DNA from 3 places in the Paenibacillus sp. N22P23 genome. Region 2 is predicted to be linked to each of the others. Evidence: riboswitches for the same ligand, from Rfam matches in the RefSeq annotation. Region 2 holds a riboswitch; each other region holds the start of a gene.
What was found. A riboswitch is a leader RNA that binds a small molecule or an ion and turns the genes downstream of it on or off. The one in region 2 is predicted to bind ZMP and ZTP.
Positions count from the first base shown of each region.

Region 1: linked by a shared signal. The riboswitch ahead of AC506A_RS24605 (DJ-1/PfpI family protein) and the one ahead of rpiB (ribose 5-phosphate isomerase B) in region 2 are both predicted to bind ZMP and ZTP.
Region 3: linked by a shared signal. The riboswitch ahead of AC506A_RS30010 (IMP cyclohydrolase) and the one ahead of rpiB (ribose 5-phosphate isomerase B) in region 2 are both predicted to bind ZMP and ZTP.

Region 1 is NZ_JBXENT010000008.1:99,007-103,233, reverse strand. It holds gene AC506A_RS24620 (LysR family transcriptional regulator) at 1-247, opposite strand, end outside; gene AC506A_RS24615 (branched-chain amino acid aminotransferase) at 386-1,462, shown strand; gene AC506A_RS24610 (DUF2306 domain-containing protein) at 1,642-2,292, shown strand; ZMP/ZTP riboswitch at 2,321-2,400, shown strand; gene AC506A_RS24605 (DJ-1/PfpI family protein) at 2,449-3,048, shown strand; gene AC506A_RS24600 (SDR family NAD(P)-dependent oxidoreductase) at 3,343-4,107, shown strand; gene AC506A_RS24595 (TetR/AcrR family transcriptional regulator) at 4,200-4,227, shown strand, end outside.
Region 2 is NZ_JBXENT010000007.1:68,975-73,201, forward strand. It holds gene AC506A_RS23450 (manganese efflux pump MntP) at 1-451, shown strand, start outside; gene AC506A_RS23455 (low molecular weight protein arginine phosphatase) at 780-1,355, shown strand; ZMP/ZTP riboswitch at 1,521-1,603, shown strand; gene rpiB (ribose 5-phosphate isomerase B) at 1,721-2,188, shown strand; gene AC506A_RS23465 (TIGR01440 family protein) at 2,204-2,818, shown strand; gene glyA (serine hydroxymethyltransferase) at 2,851-4,098, shown strand.
Region 3 is NZ_JBXENT010000016.1:57,091-61,317, reverse strand. It holds gene AC506A_RS30015 (alpha-L-rhamnosidase-related protein) at 1-1,386, shown strand, start outside; ZMP/ZTP riboswitch at 1,452-1,528, shown strand; gene AC506A_RS30010 (IMP cyclohydrolase) at 1,586-2,308, shown strand; gene AC506A_RS30005 (xanthine phosphoribosyltransferase) at 2,382-2,951, shown strand; gene AC506A_RS30000 (GntR family transcriptional regulator) at 3,488-4,227, opposite strand, start outside.

The sequences.
Region 1 (4,227 bases), on a different contig from region 2:
TGACCTCTTTCATCGTCTCATCCAATTGCAGCAGCAACGATTCCGCCCGATCCTTAAGCAGCCGCCCTGCAGCGGTCAGCGTCAGCTGGGTTCGGCTACGTTCAAACAGTTGGGCGCCAAGCTCTTCTTCCATGAGCATGAGCTGACGGCTAAGGGGCGGTTGTTCCATATGCAGCAGCTTCGCTGCTCGTGTAATCTGCTTCTCCTGCGCAATCGCCAAGAAGTATTTTAACTGTCGAAAGTCCATGTAAGCATCCCCAATTTCAATTCCACCTTACATACTTTAAAGGTATGGATGATGAACAGAATAGATATTTTATATATACCTCAACGAATGGTAGTATGCAATCACCAATTATGAAAGTAAGGGAGTATTGATAAAACCATGACAACAGCCAATAACGCCATTTCGATTGAACGCAGTCAGAACAAGAAGACCAAGCCAGCGCAGGATCAGCTTGGTTTCGGCATCTATTTTACCGATCACATGTTTGTAATGGATTATAGTGTCGAGCAAGAGTGGCATAACCCGCGTATCACCCCTTACCAGCCGATCGTACTCGATCCGGCAGCAAAAGTGTTCCATTATGGACAAACCATCTTCGAAGGGTTGAAAGCCTACAAGACCGAAGACGGCGGCATTCAGTTGTTCCGTCCTTACGACAACTTCGCCCGTATGAACCGTTCCAATGATCGCATGAGCGTGCCTGCTATAGATGCAGATACGGCTATTGCGGCGCTGGAGCAATTAATTGCAGTCGATCAAGACTGGATTCCGGATCTTCCGGGCACGTCGCTCTATATTCGCCCCTACGTCATTGCTACGCAAGCGACGCTTGGCGTGTCTCCATCCGAGAATTACCAATTCATCATTATCATGTCGCCTGTTGGTGCCTACTATCCGGAGGGAATCAACCCAGTCAAAATCCACGTGGAATCCGAATATGTTCGCGCAGTTGTTGGCGGCGTAGGCGAAGCGAAGACAGCGGGCAACTATGCGGCAGCTCTGAAATCGCAGCAAGCTGCTAAGGAGCAAGGTTACACCCAGGTTCTGTGGCTCGACGGCAAACAGCACAAATATATAGAAGAAGTCGGCAGTATGAATGTGTTTTTCAAAATCAACGGAACGGTTGTTACGCCTGCACTAAACGGCAGTATTCTGGCTGGCATCACGCGTAACTCGGTCATTCAGCTTCTACAGCATTGGGACATTCCGGTTGAAGAGAGAGCACTCTCCGTTGAGGAGTTGTATGAGGCCGGTCGTAACGGTACGCTGGAAGAAGCTTTCGGAACCGGAACAGCTGCTGTCATTTCGCCGATTGGGGAGATGAACTGGAACGGAGAGAAGCTCGTGATTAGCGATGGCGTAACAGGGCAGCTCTCGAAATCCATCTATGAAACGCTGACGGGCATCCAAACCGGAGCTGTTGCAGATCCTTTCGGCTGGGTGAAGAAGATATAAGTTGTCCGCGAAAAAAATTGTGGTGAGTCTGTGCGCAGGTTATCATTGTACTGTGTGCAGCCTCGCCATATTTTTTTACAGCGATAAACTCGATGTGGAAGGACGTTTGCAGGATACGGTGATCTATGCGAAGGTACGCGGCGTGGAGTTTTAATTATAAAGCGAGGTACAACATAGCGATGCAGAAATCAAATATACTCTATCGGTGCATGCTGACGATTGCGATTAGCTTTATCGTTTATGTCATTAGCATCAATTTCTTTATAGATCCTCAGGCGGAGCGTTTTTTGAGTCATAAAATCAACCTGAAGCATCCGCTAAATAAGCCGGTTTGGCTCAATATCATGTATGTTCATGTGGTGTGCGCGTGCATCGCGATGGTGGCGGGAGCGGTTAATTTTGCAGCGAAGGTGCAGACCCAATACCGCAAGGCACACAGAATAATCGGCTATGTTTATTTTGGCGCGATCCTTGTCGTTGTGCTCACTTCCGGCTATATGGCGCCTTCTGCCACCGGTGGCAAGCTGAACAGCGTTCCATTTAACCTTGTGAGCATGCTATGGACGGCCATGACGGTGATCGCTATTGTGAAAATAAGAAGGAAACAGCGCATCGCCCATCGTAATTGGATGGTGAGAAGCTATGCATTCTGCTATACGAACCTGTGTATTCACGCGATTACTTATGTGGTTCACCAAGGATTCGGCGTGTCGTATACGCGGAGCTACACCATCGGCGTTTATGGGGCAATCCTGTTCCTGCTGCTCGCAGCCGAGTTCGTAATTCGAGTGGTTTATGGACAACGGATGAAACGAACGATTGATTTGTGAGAATATTCGGACTAAACTGAAGGTAGTATTGGGTGTGTGTGACTGGCGTAAACGTGGAGTACCACGAGGGAGCACATATTTCATATGCCGTACGCCTGGGCGAAGTGCTTGGTCTTTGGACTGAGCACTTTTTATTATTTCATGGGAGATGATGAGATGGAGCAGGTGCGGCGGGCAAGAAATGTAGCGATTTTGATCTTTGATCGCGTGGAAGTGTTGGATTTTGCAGGGCCATTCGAGGCTTTTCTATCCGGTAGTAACTTTGGTCAGGACTTCAATGTGTTCACCGTGGCGGAACACGATGGTCCGGTTCGTGCGTTAGGCAACCTGAGCATTAACCCGGCCTACAGCTTTCAGAATTGTCCGAAGCCGGACATTCTCGTCATTCCCGGAGGACCAGGCACCAGAACTGAAATGCACAATACGGTCATGACGGACTGGATCCATAAGACCGCGGGAGAAGCCGAGCTGCTGCTGTCGGTTTGTACAGGTGCACTGCTGGTAGTAAAGTCACAGCTGGCGGAAGGTTTGAAGCTTGCTACGAATCATCTCGCGATTCATGAGCTGCGAGCTATTGCTCCGAAATCCGCTGACATTGACGAGAATGCGCGTTATGTGGACAATGGGAACATTATTTTGTCAGCCGGCGTTTCTGCGGGAATCGATGCATCGTTATATGTGATCGGCAAGCTGCTGGGCGAGGAGCGGGCGAAGTTGGCTGCTAAGCTGATGGAATATGACAGGGTACGAGGTTAATGATCAACATCATCGGGTTACGTTCTTGAAGAAGTTGAGCTGGTCCACACGAGTGGGCTAGCTTTTAATTTATTCTTTACCGATCGTTCTCAATATGATATGATCAACTCGTAAGCAAGAAGGAAGCAAACATGTGGTATGGATGCATTCCTTTTTTAATCGAAATAGTAGAACGATCATTCTCGTATGAGGATGTGGATATGTAGTCAGGCGGGCAACTAATGATAGGATGTGCAGCAGCATTTTTTTTATTATTTCGGGAACGATCATTCTAATTTGAGGGAGCGATTTGAAATGGGTAAATTAGACGGTAAAGTAGCATTCATTACAGGTGGTAACAGTGGGATTGGCTTCGCAACTGCGAAATTGTTCGTGGCAGAAGGAGCTAAGGTTGTCATTACAGGTCGAAATCAAGCTACCTTGGACGCAGCAGTGGAGGAGCTTGGTACGGCGAATAGTTTCGGTATTCAAGCAGAAACAACCGATCCGCAGAACTTGGAGAAGGCAACAGCTGCAGCTGTTGAGAAATTTGGCCGACTAGACGTCGTATTCGCCAATGCCGGCATAGGCGGTCATACTCCGCTAGGCGGTACGGAGTTGTCCGCATTCCAGGAAGTCTTGAACGTGAATGTGACAGGCGTATTCTTCACCGTACAAGCTGCATTGCCTTACCTGAAGGAAGGCGCTTCGGTGATCCTGAATGGCTCGGTGCTTGCTAATGCAGGAAGCCCGGGATGGGCGGTTTATGCGGCGAGCAAAGCAGCTGTAACCAGCATGGCTAAAGTGTTTGTTTCCGAGCTGTCTCCACGGGGTATTCGCGTAAACACCGTCGTTCCCGGTGCTACCCGCACGCCGATTTGGGGTCAGCCTGAGGGACTTGCGCAAATGGAGACCAAACTCACACGATCGATTCCTCTAAACCGTTTAGGAGAGCCTGGAGAAATCGCCAACGTCGCTTTGTTCCTGGCTTCGGATGATGCATCATTCGTTCAAGGTGCCGAAATCAGTGTAGACGGAGGCGCGGGCTCATCGCCGTTCGGCGCGCCGTTGTATCGTTAAGCGTAAGAAGGTCATCCAAGATCGACAACCCGCCGCCGATTCTTTACCGAATGTTCTCAATATGGTAAAATCGACTGGAAAGGGGTATGCTTATGGCTAGAGCGAAAGAATTCGAAGAAG
Region 2 (4,227 bases):
TCGGATGATGGATATATTAAAGCTAAGCGCGATCATTGCGCTTTTTCACACGATTATGCCCCTCATGGGCATTTTCACGGGCAAATATGTCAGTACGCTGCTTGGCGGCGTTGCGACGACAGCCGCCGGTGCGCTATTGCTGCTGCTAGGCGGGCATATGATCTATAGCTCGCTGCGCGGCGATGCAGTGGAGTCAATCGATTACCGCAGCTCATGGGGGATGCTGCTGTTCGCGCTTGGCGTGAGTATCGATTCCTTTTCCGTCGGGATCTCGCTTGGCATGTTCGAGACGGACATGCTGCTGACGGTGCTGCTCTTCGGCGTTGCCGGCGGCGTGATGTCCGTATTTGGGCTGCTGCTCGGTCGTAAAGTAGGCACTAGTCTCGGCGGATACGGGGAAGCGTGCGGCGGAGTGATTTTATTTACATTCGGTTTGTTGTTCCTGTTCTGATAGAACGGCATCTCATTGCTGAACTCATTCAGGTCTGTCGATTTCACGCACGCACGCTAACGAACCCTAGGGGCCTTATTTCAACAAAATGAAGGGGTTTGAAATTCTAACGAACCTTACAGGCCTTATTCGTTGTCAAAAGGCCATATTTCGTTCCATTTCTCTATAATAGCGTCCCTACGGTTCGTTAGATTTTATAAATGGCTTTCTTCACGCCAATAAGGCCCTCAGGGTTCGTTAGCGCGAAACCACGGAAATATAATGCCTCAGACATAGCAATTTTTGGTATTTCCCAAACCCACACCAACAAAGAGGAGTGTAATCAATCGTGAAACGGATTCTATTCGTGTGCACCGGCAATACTTGCCGTTCACCAATGGCTGAAGCGCTGCTTCGAGCGATGTCCCAGCAAAGGGGCATGCAGCTCGATATTCGATCCGCAGGCGTGTCCACGATCGATGGACTGCCTGTTTCGAATCATGCCCGAACGGCGCTGTCCAAACGCGATATCGCGCATGATGGTACCTCGAAGGCGCTGGAAGGCGGCTCGATTGCGTGGGCTGATCTTATTTTGACCATGACCGCAAGCCATAAGAAGCAGCTGCTGCAGCATTTTCCGGCCGCTGTGGACAAGACGCATACGCTGCTCGAGTTTGCGAACACGGACCCCGGAGTGCTGGCGGACATCGCCGAGCTGGAAGGGCTGTATTCGAGCTGGCAGATCAAGCAGGCGCTGGGTCAGCCGCTGACAGCACAGGAGCGGTCCAGGCTGCTTCAATTGGAGCAGCAGATACCGAGTTTCGATGTGGATGATCCATTCGGCGGCTCGCTGGCGGTTTATGAACAGAGTGCGTCCCAGATCGAAGCTGCGCTTAACCGACTCCTTGATCGGCTGAAAGGATGAATACGGCCCTTGGCCAAGCGAGAATCTAAGAAAGCCTTTTCTTTGCTTTCCTTCGATTTTCGGGGGAAGAAACTATCTGCGCTGCCATAGGATGGCAGGCGCCGTTTCTTCCGAGACCGATTGATTTTGAGGCCATAATCCGTTATGATAAAAGCAACTAAAGACGGTTTCCGATGTAACTGGCGACGAAAGTGGGTTAAACCACGGTGGAGCATCGGATCATACGGCCGGTCGCCTGGGCAAAGAGCAGCGTGCGTAAGCATGCTTGCTCTTTTTTCGTCTTTTTCGGCGAAATCAGGTATACTAATGCCATTGTGAATCGACAAGATCCGCCACGAGCGGACACACTTGGGAGGAAAATGGATATGAAAATCGCCATCGGCGCAGACCACGCGGGCTACCGCTTGAAAGATGAGCTAGTGCCGTTTATCAAATCGCTTGGTCACGACATTGAGGATGTAGGCTGCGATTGCGACCAATCCGTGGACTACCCGGATTATGCGCTTCCTGTCGCTGAGCTTGTTGCACAAGGCAAGGCAGAACGCGGCATTCTCATTTGCGGTACGGGAATCGGCATGTCCATCGCGGCTAATAAAGTCAAAGGCATTCGCTGCGCGCTTGTGCACGATATGTTCTCGGCCAAAGCAACCCGTGAGCACAACGACACCAACGTACTGGCAATGGGCGAACGCGTCATCGGTCCGGGTGTAGCCCAAGAGATTATCCGTATTTGGCTCGAGACACCGTTCTCCAATGGCGAGCGTCATATCGGCCGCGTGAGCAAAGTGATGAAGCTTGAAGCGCAATACGCCGATGCGGCGAAATCCGAGTAAGGGGCGTATCCAGCGATGAGCGACAACGACCACGGAATAAGCAACATGGATTCGGCACAGCTGACCAAGGATGTAGAAACCGTAGTCCGCGAGCTTGCAGCTGCGTCCGGCATTCGCCAAGGACAGCTGCTTGTGATCGGCGTGTCGACCAGCGAGGTGCTCGGCCAGCGGATTGGTACATCAGGCACATTAGAGACGGCAGCCGCGATCTATGCGGGGGTCGAGAAAGTGCGTCAGGAATTGCAGTTTTATCCGGTTTATCAGTGCTGTGAGCATTTAAATCGGGCACTTGTCATGGAACGGGAAGCCGTGGAGCGATATGGCTTGGACCTCGTTTCGGCGATCCCCGTGCGCAAAGCCGGCGGTTCGATGGCAGCCTACGCGTTTCAAACGCTGCAGGATGCTGTACTGACCGAAACGGTTCAGGCACATGCGGGCATCGATATCGGTGACACCTTCATCGGCATGCATTTGAAACGTGTTGCGGTACCGGTGCGACCAACGATTCGAGCAATCGGATCTGCGCATTTAACGATGGCTTATACTCGTCCAAAGCTTATTGGCGGGGAACGAGCGGTTTACACGCGGGAAGCGGCAGGCCCGGCATCAACTGCCGGCACATGCGACTAATATACTTAATTTTTTGAGGAGGACTCATCAACATGGAAAACCTACGTAAACAAGATCCCGAAATTTTGAAAGCCCTTGGTCTGGAGCTTCAACGTCAACGCGACAACATCGAGCTAATCGCATCCGAGAATATCGTTTCTGAAGCGGTATTGGAAGCAATGGGCACTGTGCTGACGAACAAATACGCAGAAGGCTACCCGGGCAAACGTTACTACGGCGGCTGTGAGCATGTGGATATCGCGGAAGATATCGCACGCAACCGTGCCAAAGAATTGTTCGGTGCTGAGCACGCGAACGTGCAGCCGCACTCCGGCGCACAAGCAAACATGGCTGTTTACCTGGCAGCGCTAAACCCTGGCGACACGGTTCTTGGTATGAACCTGGCGCATGGCGGTCACTTGACGCACGGCAGCCCGGTTAACGCATCCGGTCTTCTGTACAACTTCGTGGCATACGGCGTTAACGAGAACACCTTTACAATCGACTATGCAGAAGTGCGCAAACTGGCGTTCAAACACCGTCCGCGCATGATCGTTGCAGGCGCATCGGCTTACCCGCGCATCATCGATTTTGAAGAGCTTGGCCGTATCGCTAATGACGTAGGCGCATTGCTCTTCGTTGACATGGCACACATCGCAGGTCTTGTAGCTGCCGGCTTGCACCCAAGCCCGGTTCCGCATGCTCACTTTGTAACTACAACTACGCACAAAACGCTTCGCGGACCTCGCGGCGGTATGATCCTTTGCCGCAAAGCATGGGCGCAAGCGATTGATAAAGCGGTATTCCCAGGTTCCCAAGGCGGACCTCTGATGCACATTATCGCTGCTAAAGCCGTTGCTTTCGGCGAAGCGCTTCAGCCTTCGTTCAAAGAATACGGCAAGAACGTGATCGACAACGCTAAGGCGCTTGCTGAGGGTCTTATTGAGAAAGGCATCAACATCGTATCCGGCGGTACGGACAACCACTTGATGCTGATCGACCTTCGCAACCTGAACATCACAGGTAAAGATGCGGAGCACGTACTGGATTCCGTTCAAATCACAGTAAACAAAAACGCGATTCCGTTCGATCCAACGAGTCCGTTCATCACAAGCGGTATCCGTATCGGTACGCCTGCAGCAACTTCGCGCGGCATGGGAGTAGACGCAATGGCTACAATCGCAGAAGTGATCGCAATGACGCTCAAGAATCCGAAGGATGAGTCCGTTCTTGAAAAAGCACGCGGTATGGTGAGCGACCTGATGTCGCAATACCCGCTTTACCCGGGCATGACTTACTAATATCGGCTTGGCAAATCACAAAAGGTGGCAAAGGGTTCATCCCTATGCCGCCTTTTTTTCGTTCCGCAGCATGCTGCGGAACCGGAATCTATAGTCAGGCACACGGACTCTCAACTCTAACGAACCGTA
Region 3 (4,227 bases), on a different contig from region 2:
CTGGGGGACGAGCCGGTTAAGCTGCTATGGAATGGTGCAGAATCGCTCATGGAGCTTGCGCATTACGATGGATGTATCACGGAATGGCTCGTTGTTCCTCCGGGGGAGAAGGTCTTTACACTACCGCAGGGCTGCAGGTATATTCAGTTCTATGTGCTTGGTGAGGTGGAGCAGTCTTTTCTACTTGAGCTGACGTTCCAAACGGTGCATGTGGCGCTGCGTCAGGCTGGGAAACTGCAAAGCGATAATGCTGAGCTGAATCAAATCTTTGAGGTTTCCGCCCATACGAGCCGGATTTGTCATCAGATCGGCTTGTGGGACGGGATTAAGCGTGATCGGCTGAATTGGACCTTTGATTTCTACCTGGCGGCAAAATCATGTTATTTCTTATGGGACGATACGAGGGTTATTCGCCGCGCAGTCCGTGAGCTGGGCGAAGGTACGCCTAGCGGGCATTGGATGAACAGTATTTGTGAATATACGCTATGGTGGATGAAGACGGTCACCGAGTATTATTTTCAAACGGGAGATAAGGCTTTCGTACTGGAAATGAAGGAGCCGATGCAGCGTCATATCAATTGGGTGCGGCAGAACACAAGACCGGGCGAAGGGCTTCTCATCCAAGACGGCATTCTGATTGAATGGGTACCGCTGACGAACGAAGAGAAGGTCATTGCGCTACAGGCTATTTATGCATTAACGCATGCCGACTTGTTGAAACTGGCAGCCGAATTGCCGGAGCTTGAGCTGGAGCCGCTGCTGGACTGGCCGATGCGGGCACTTTCTTCCGAGGATTATATGAAAGACTCCTATGCGCTGGCGGTCAAAGTACTGGGCATTGCGAGTGGTTATGTAAGTGCTGAAGCAGCCGAAGCCTTCTTGGATGAATATGAATTGATGGATCCGATCACACCGTTGTCGGCGTTTCAGCTGGCGGAATGTTATTCTCGGTATGGGAAACATGACCGTGCATATGAGGTGATTTCGATTGTATGGGGTGGAATGCTCGATCACGGGGCGACGACCTTCTGGGAAGCCTATTCACATGGGGAAGGAAATGGCGGGTGTGATTATCACGATGCCCTTACGACCTATACAGCGTACGGTTCGTATCGGATGAGCCTATGTCATGCCTGGTCGAGCACGCCTGTGAAATGGATCGGAGAAGTTGTTCTTGGCGTTCAATCGCTTGAACCAGGTTACAAAACAGTCATGGTCTCGCCGAAACCGGTTGGCGGTATTCGTGCCTGCAGCGGTACGGTCAACACGCCGCATGGCGATCTCCAGGTGAAATGGTATGTGGACGATGATGGCAAGGTGTGCACGAGCGTCATTGTGCCTCCTGGCGTGCAGGTTGTGGAATTGAGCGAGAATAAGGTCGTCTAAATGGATAAGTGAGAAGAATAATTGTTGATTTATTGGACTCATTTAGGTATTGTGAGAGTAATTTAAAGTCTATATGTAACTGGCGTACATGGGGAACCATGAGGGAGCATATGGATACGAGCCGTACGCCTGGGCAGAGGTAAGGGGAGCTTCCGAGTTCTCCTTGCCTCTTTTTGTATTAGGAGAGGAGCGGATGTGAGTGAAATCCTATCAACAGGAGCTGTTTGAGAAGCCTTATCCGGGGAGAACCTTGATTGCGGGCATGACGCCTTCCGGGTCGCATTACATGCAGGTGTATTGGATTATGGGTCGTAGTGTGAACAGCCGCAATCGGATTTTCGAGCAAGATGGCATGCATGTGAGAAACAAAGCATTCGATCCGGCGTTGATGGAAGACCCTTCACTTATTATTTATTATCCGATCCGCCACTGGGAGGATACACACATTGTCTCTAACGGTGACCAGACGGACACGATCTACGAAGGTCTACAGCGCAGGCAGACCTTTGAACAAGCGCTTATGAACCGAGAATTCGAGCCGGATTCGCCGCATTATACACCGAGAATTTCTGCTGTCATCTATGCGGATGTGCAGCAGTATGAATTGTCGATTCTCAAAACCTATGACAATGATCCTTCCGTTTGCTTGCGTAGTCGCTATCACTTCAGCCGATTTAAGCAGGGGACAGGACACTGCATACATACCTATGAGTCAGAGCGGGACGGCGTTTTGAAGCCGTTTAAAGGTGATCCGTTCGAAGTGCCGTTATTCGATTCGATTGAAGAAACCGCCGATTTCTATTGGAAGGGAATCAATCCGGATAATCGAATATCGCTGCTGGTTAAATCGATTAGTGTGGAGGATCAAACGATTGATTTTGCTTTTCGGAATAAGCACGTGTGCCATGTGAGTAACAGATAAGGATAGGATTAGGCCGGATAATCGGGGAATACTGGAGCATTATGGTGAAAAGGGAACAAGGAGTGTGCGTACAGTGGAACTTCTGAGGCAAAAAATTAGAGAAGAAGGCATCGTGCTGGATGGCGGCGTGCTAAAGGTAGATACGTTTCTGAACCACCAAGTAGATGCGGAGTTGATGCTGGAGATCGGAAAAACATTCGCGCAGCTGTTTCGCGAGAGTGCTGTGACGAAGATCATGACGATCGAGTCTTCAGGCATTGCACCGGCCGTATTAACGGCGCTACAGCTTGGCGTGCCGATGGTGTTCGCGCGTAAACGTAAATCGCTGACCCTTCGCGATGATCTGTACACGGAGAAGGTCTACTCGTTCACGAAGCAGGAGGAGAGCGAGGTCACGGTATCTCGAAAATTCCTCGCACCGGCTGATCGCGTGCTGATTATTGATGATTTCCTTGCACATGGAGAGGCTGCACTTGGGATGGCTCGCATTGTTCAGCAAGCCGGGGCCGAGGTGGCTGGAATGGGCATCGTCATTGAAAAGTCGTTCCAATCCGGCAGAGGTAAGCTTACGGATCAGGGATTCCGCGTGGAGTCGCTCGCTCGTATTGCTTCGCTGGAAGGCGGCAAGGTGGAGTTCGTTTAATGGCAGGTAAGCCGTGAACAATTAGGAATTTGGCAAGATTTCTTGTGCGGCGAATGATCATGATGATAGAAATATCGGACTCCGCGTGTCTATCCCAAAGGGAGGCTTTGCTGGGTACGCTGACTGCGAAGTGAGTTGCGAATGATGAGTGATGAGTGAAGAGTAACATGAGATATGGGGAATGGCTGTACCAGGGGATGGGACCGGTGCAGCCATTTTTGTATGGGTTGGGATCAGAGGTATGCTATGTTCGAGACAGGTAGAGGAAGTTTGTTACTGTGGTTAAGTGCTAACGAATCGTACGGGCCTTATTTGCATGAAATTAGCCGATAATCAAATCTAACGAATCGTGCAGGCCTTATTATGGGGAAATGGAGTCAAAATCGGCATCTGCACATGAAATAGTGCCGCCTGTAGGATTCGTTAGAAATTCAAACCCAGTTAATATGTCGAAATAAGACCTCTGGGATTCGTTAGAGTGAAACTCACTGATGGGGAGCGATTGGTGGAAGCGTACCTCTAGGTTATTCTATTGACTAGATCCAGGTCTTCTTCAGCATGTGCAAATAGCGGTTCAATGCTTCGATGAAGCTGTCCGTATCAGCGGTCAATCGGCGCAGTAATGAATGAAGTGTTTCCCCCATTTCAAGGCGGTAGGGGGCGATCCACCGTTTCTTGTTGCCGGTCCATAATAATCGGGATGCGCTGTTTGCTAACGTTTGCTGCATCTCCTGATTGTGGCTTAGCGCGATGACACGGCTCACGAAATCATATTCGAACTGGCATAACGCGAGCTCGCCGCCAGCGCTAGGAGAGGGCACGCCGTCAGTGCCAGGAGAGGGCTGATCGCCGCCGCCAGGAGAAGGCACGCCGCCAGCGCTAGGAGAGGGCACGCCGCCAGCGCCAGAAGCGGGCATGCCGTTAGTGCGAGGAGCGGGTATGCCGCCAGTTCCAGGAGCGGGCTCATCGTCAGCAGCTAGCAGTGATTCCAGCTCGCCAATCAGTTGCCGGGACAATTCGTCCAGTGCATTTCCGTCACGGAGGCGAACTGTCGTCACGGCATACAGCAGCAGCGCAGTTAGCAGTTCAAGAAGATCGCCGACTCGCTGGGCGGATGAATCGAGTACCAGCACGCCGTGTTTGGGAATGATCCGCAGGAAGCCTTCGTTCTCGAGCTGCTGCAGTGCGGCGCGGACCGGCGTGCGGCTCATATCGAGCTGACGGCTGAGCTGTACCTCGGAGGTGACGGTTCCTTTGGCAAGCTCACCGCCTATAA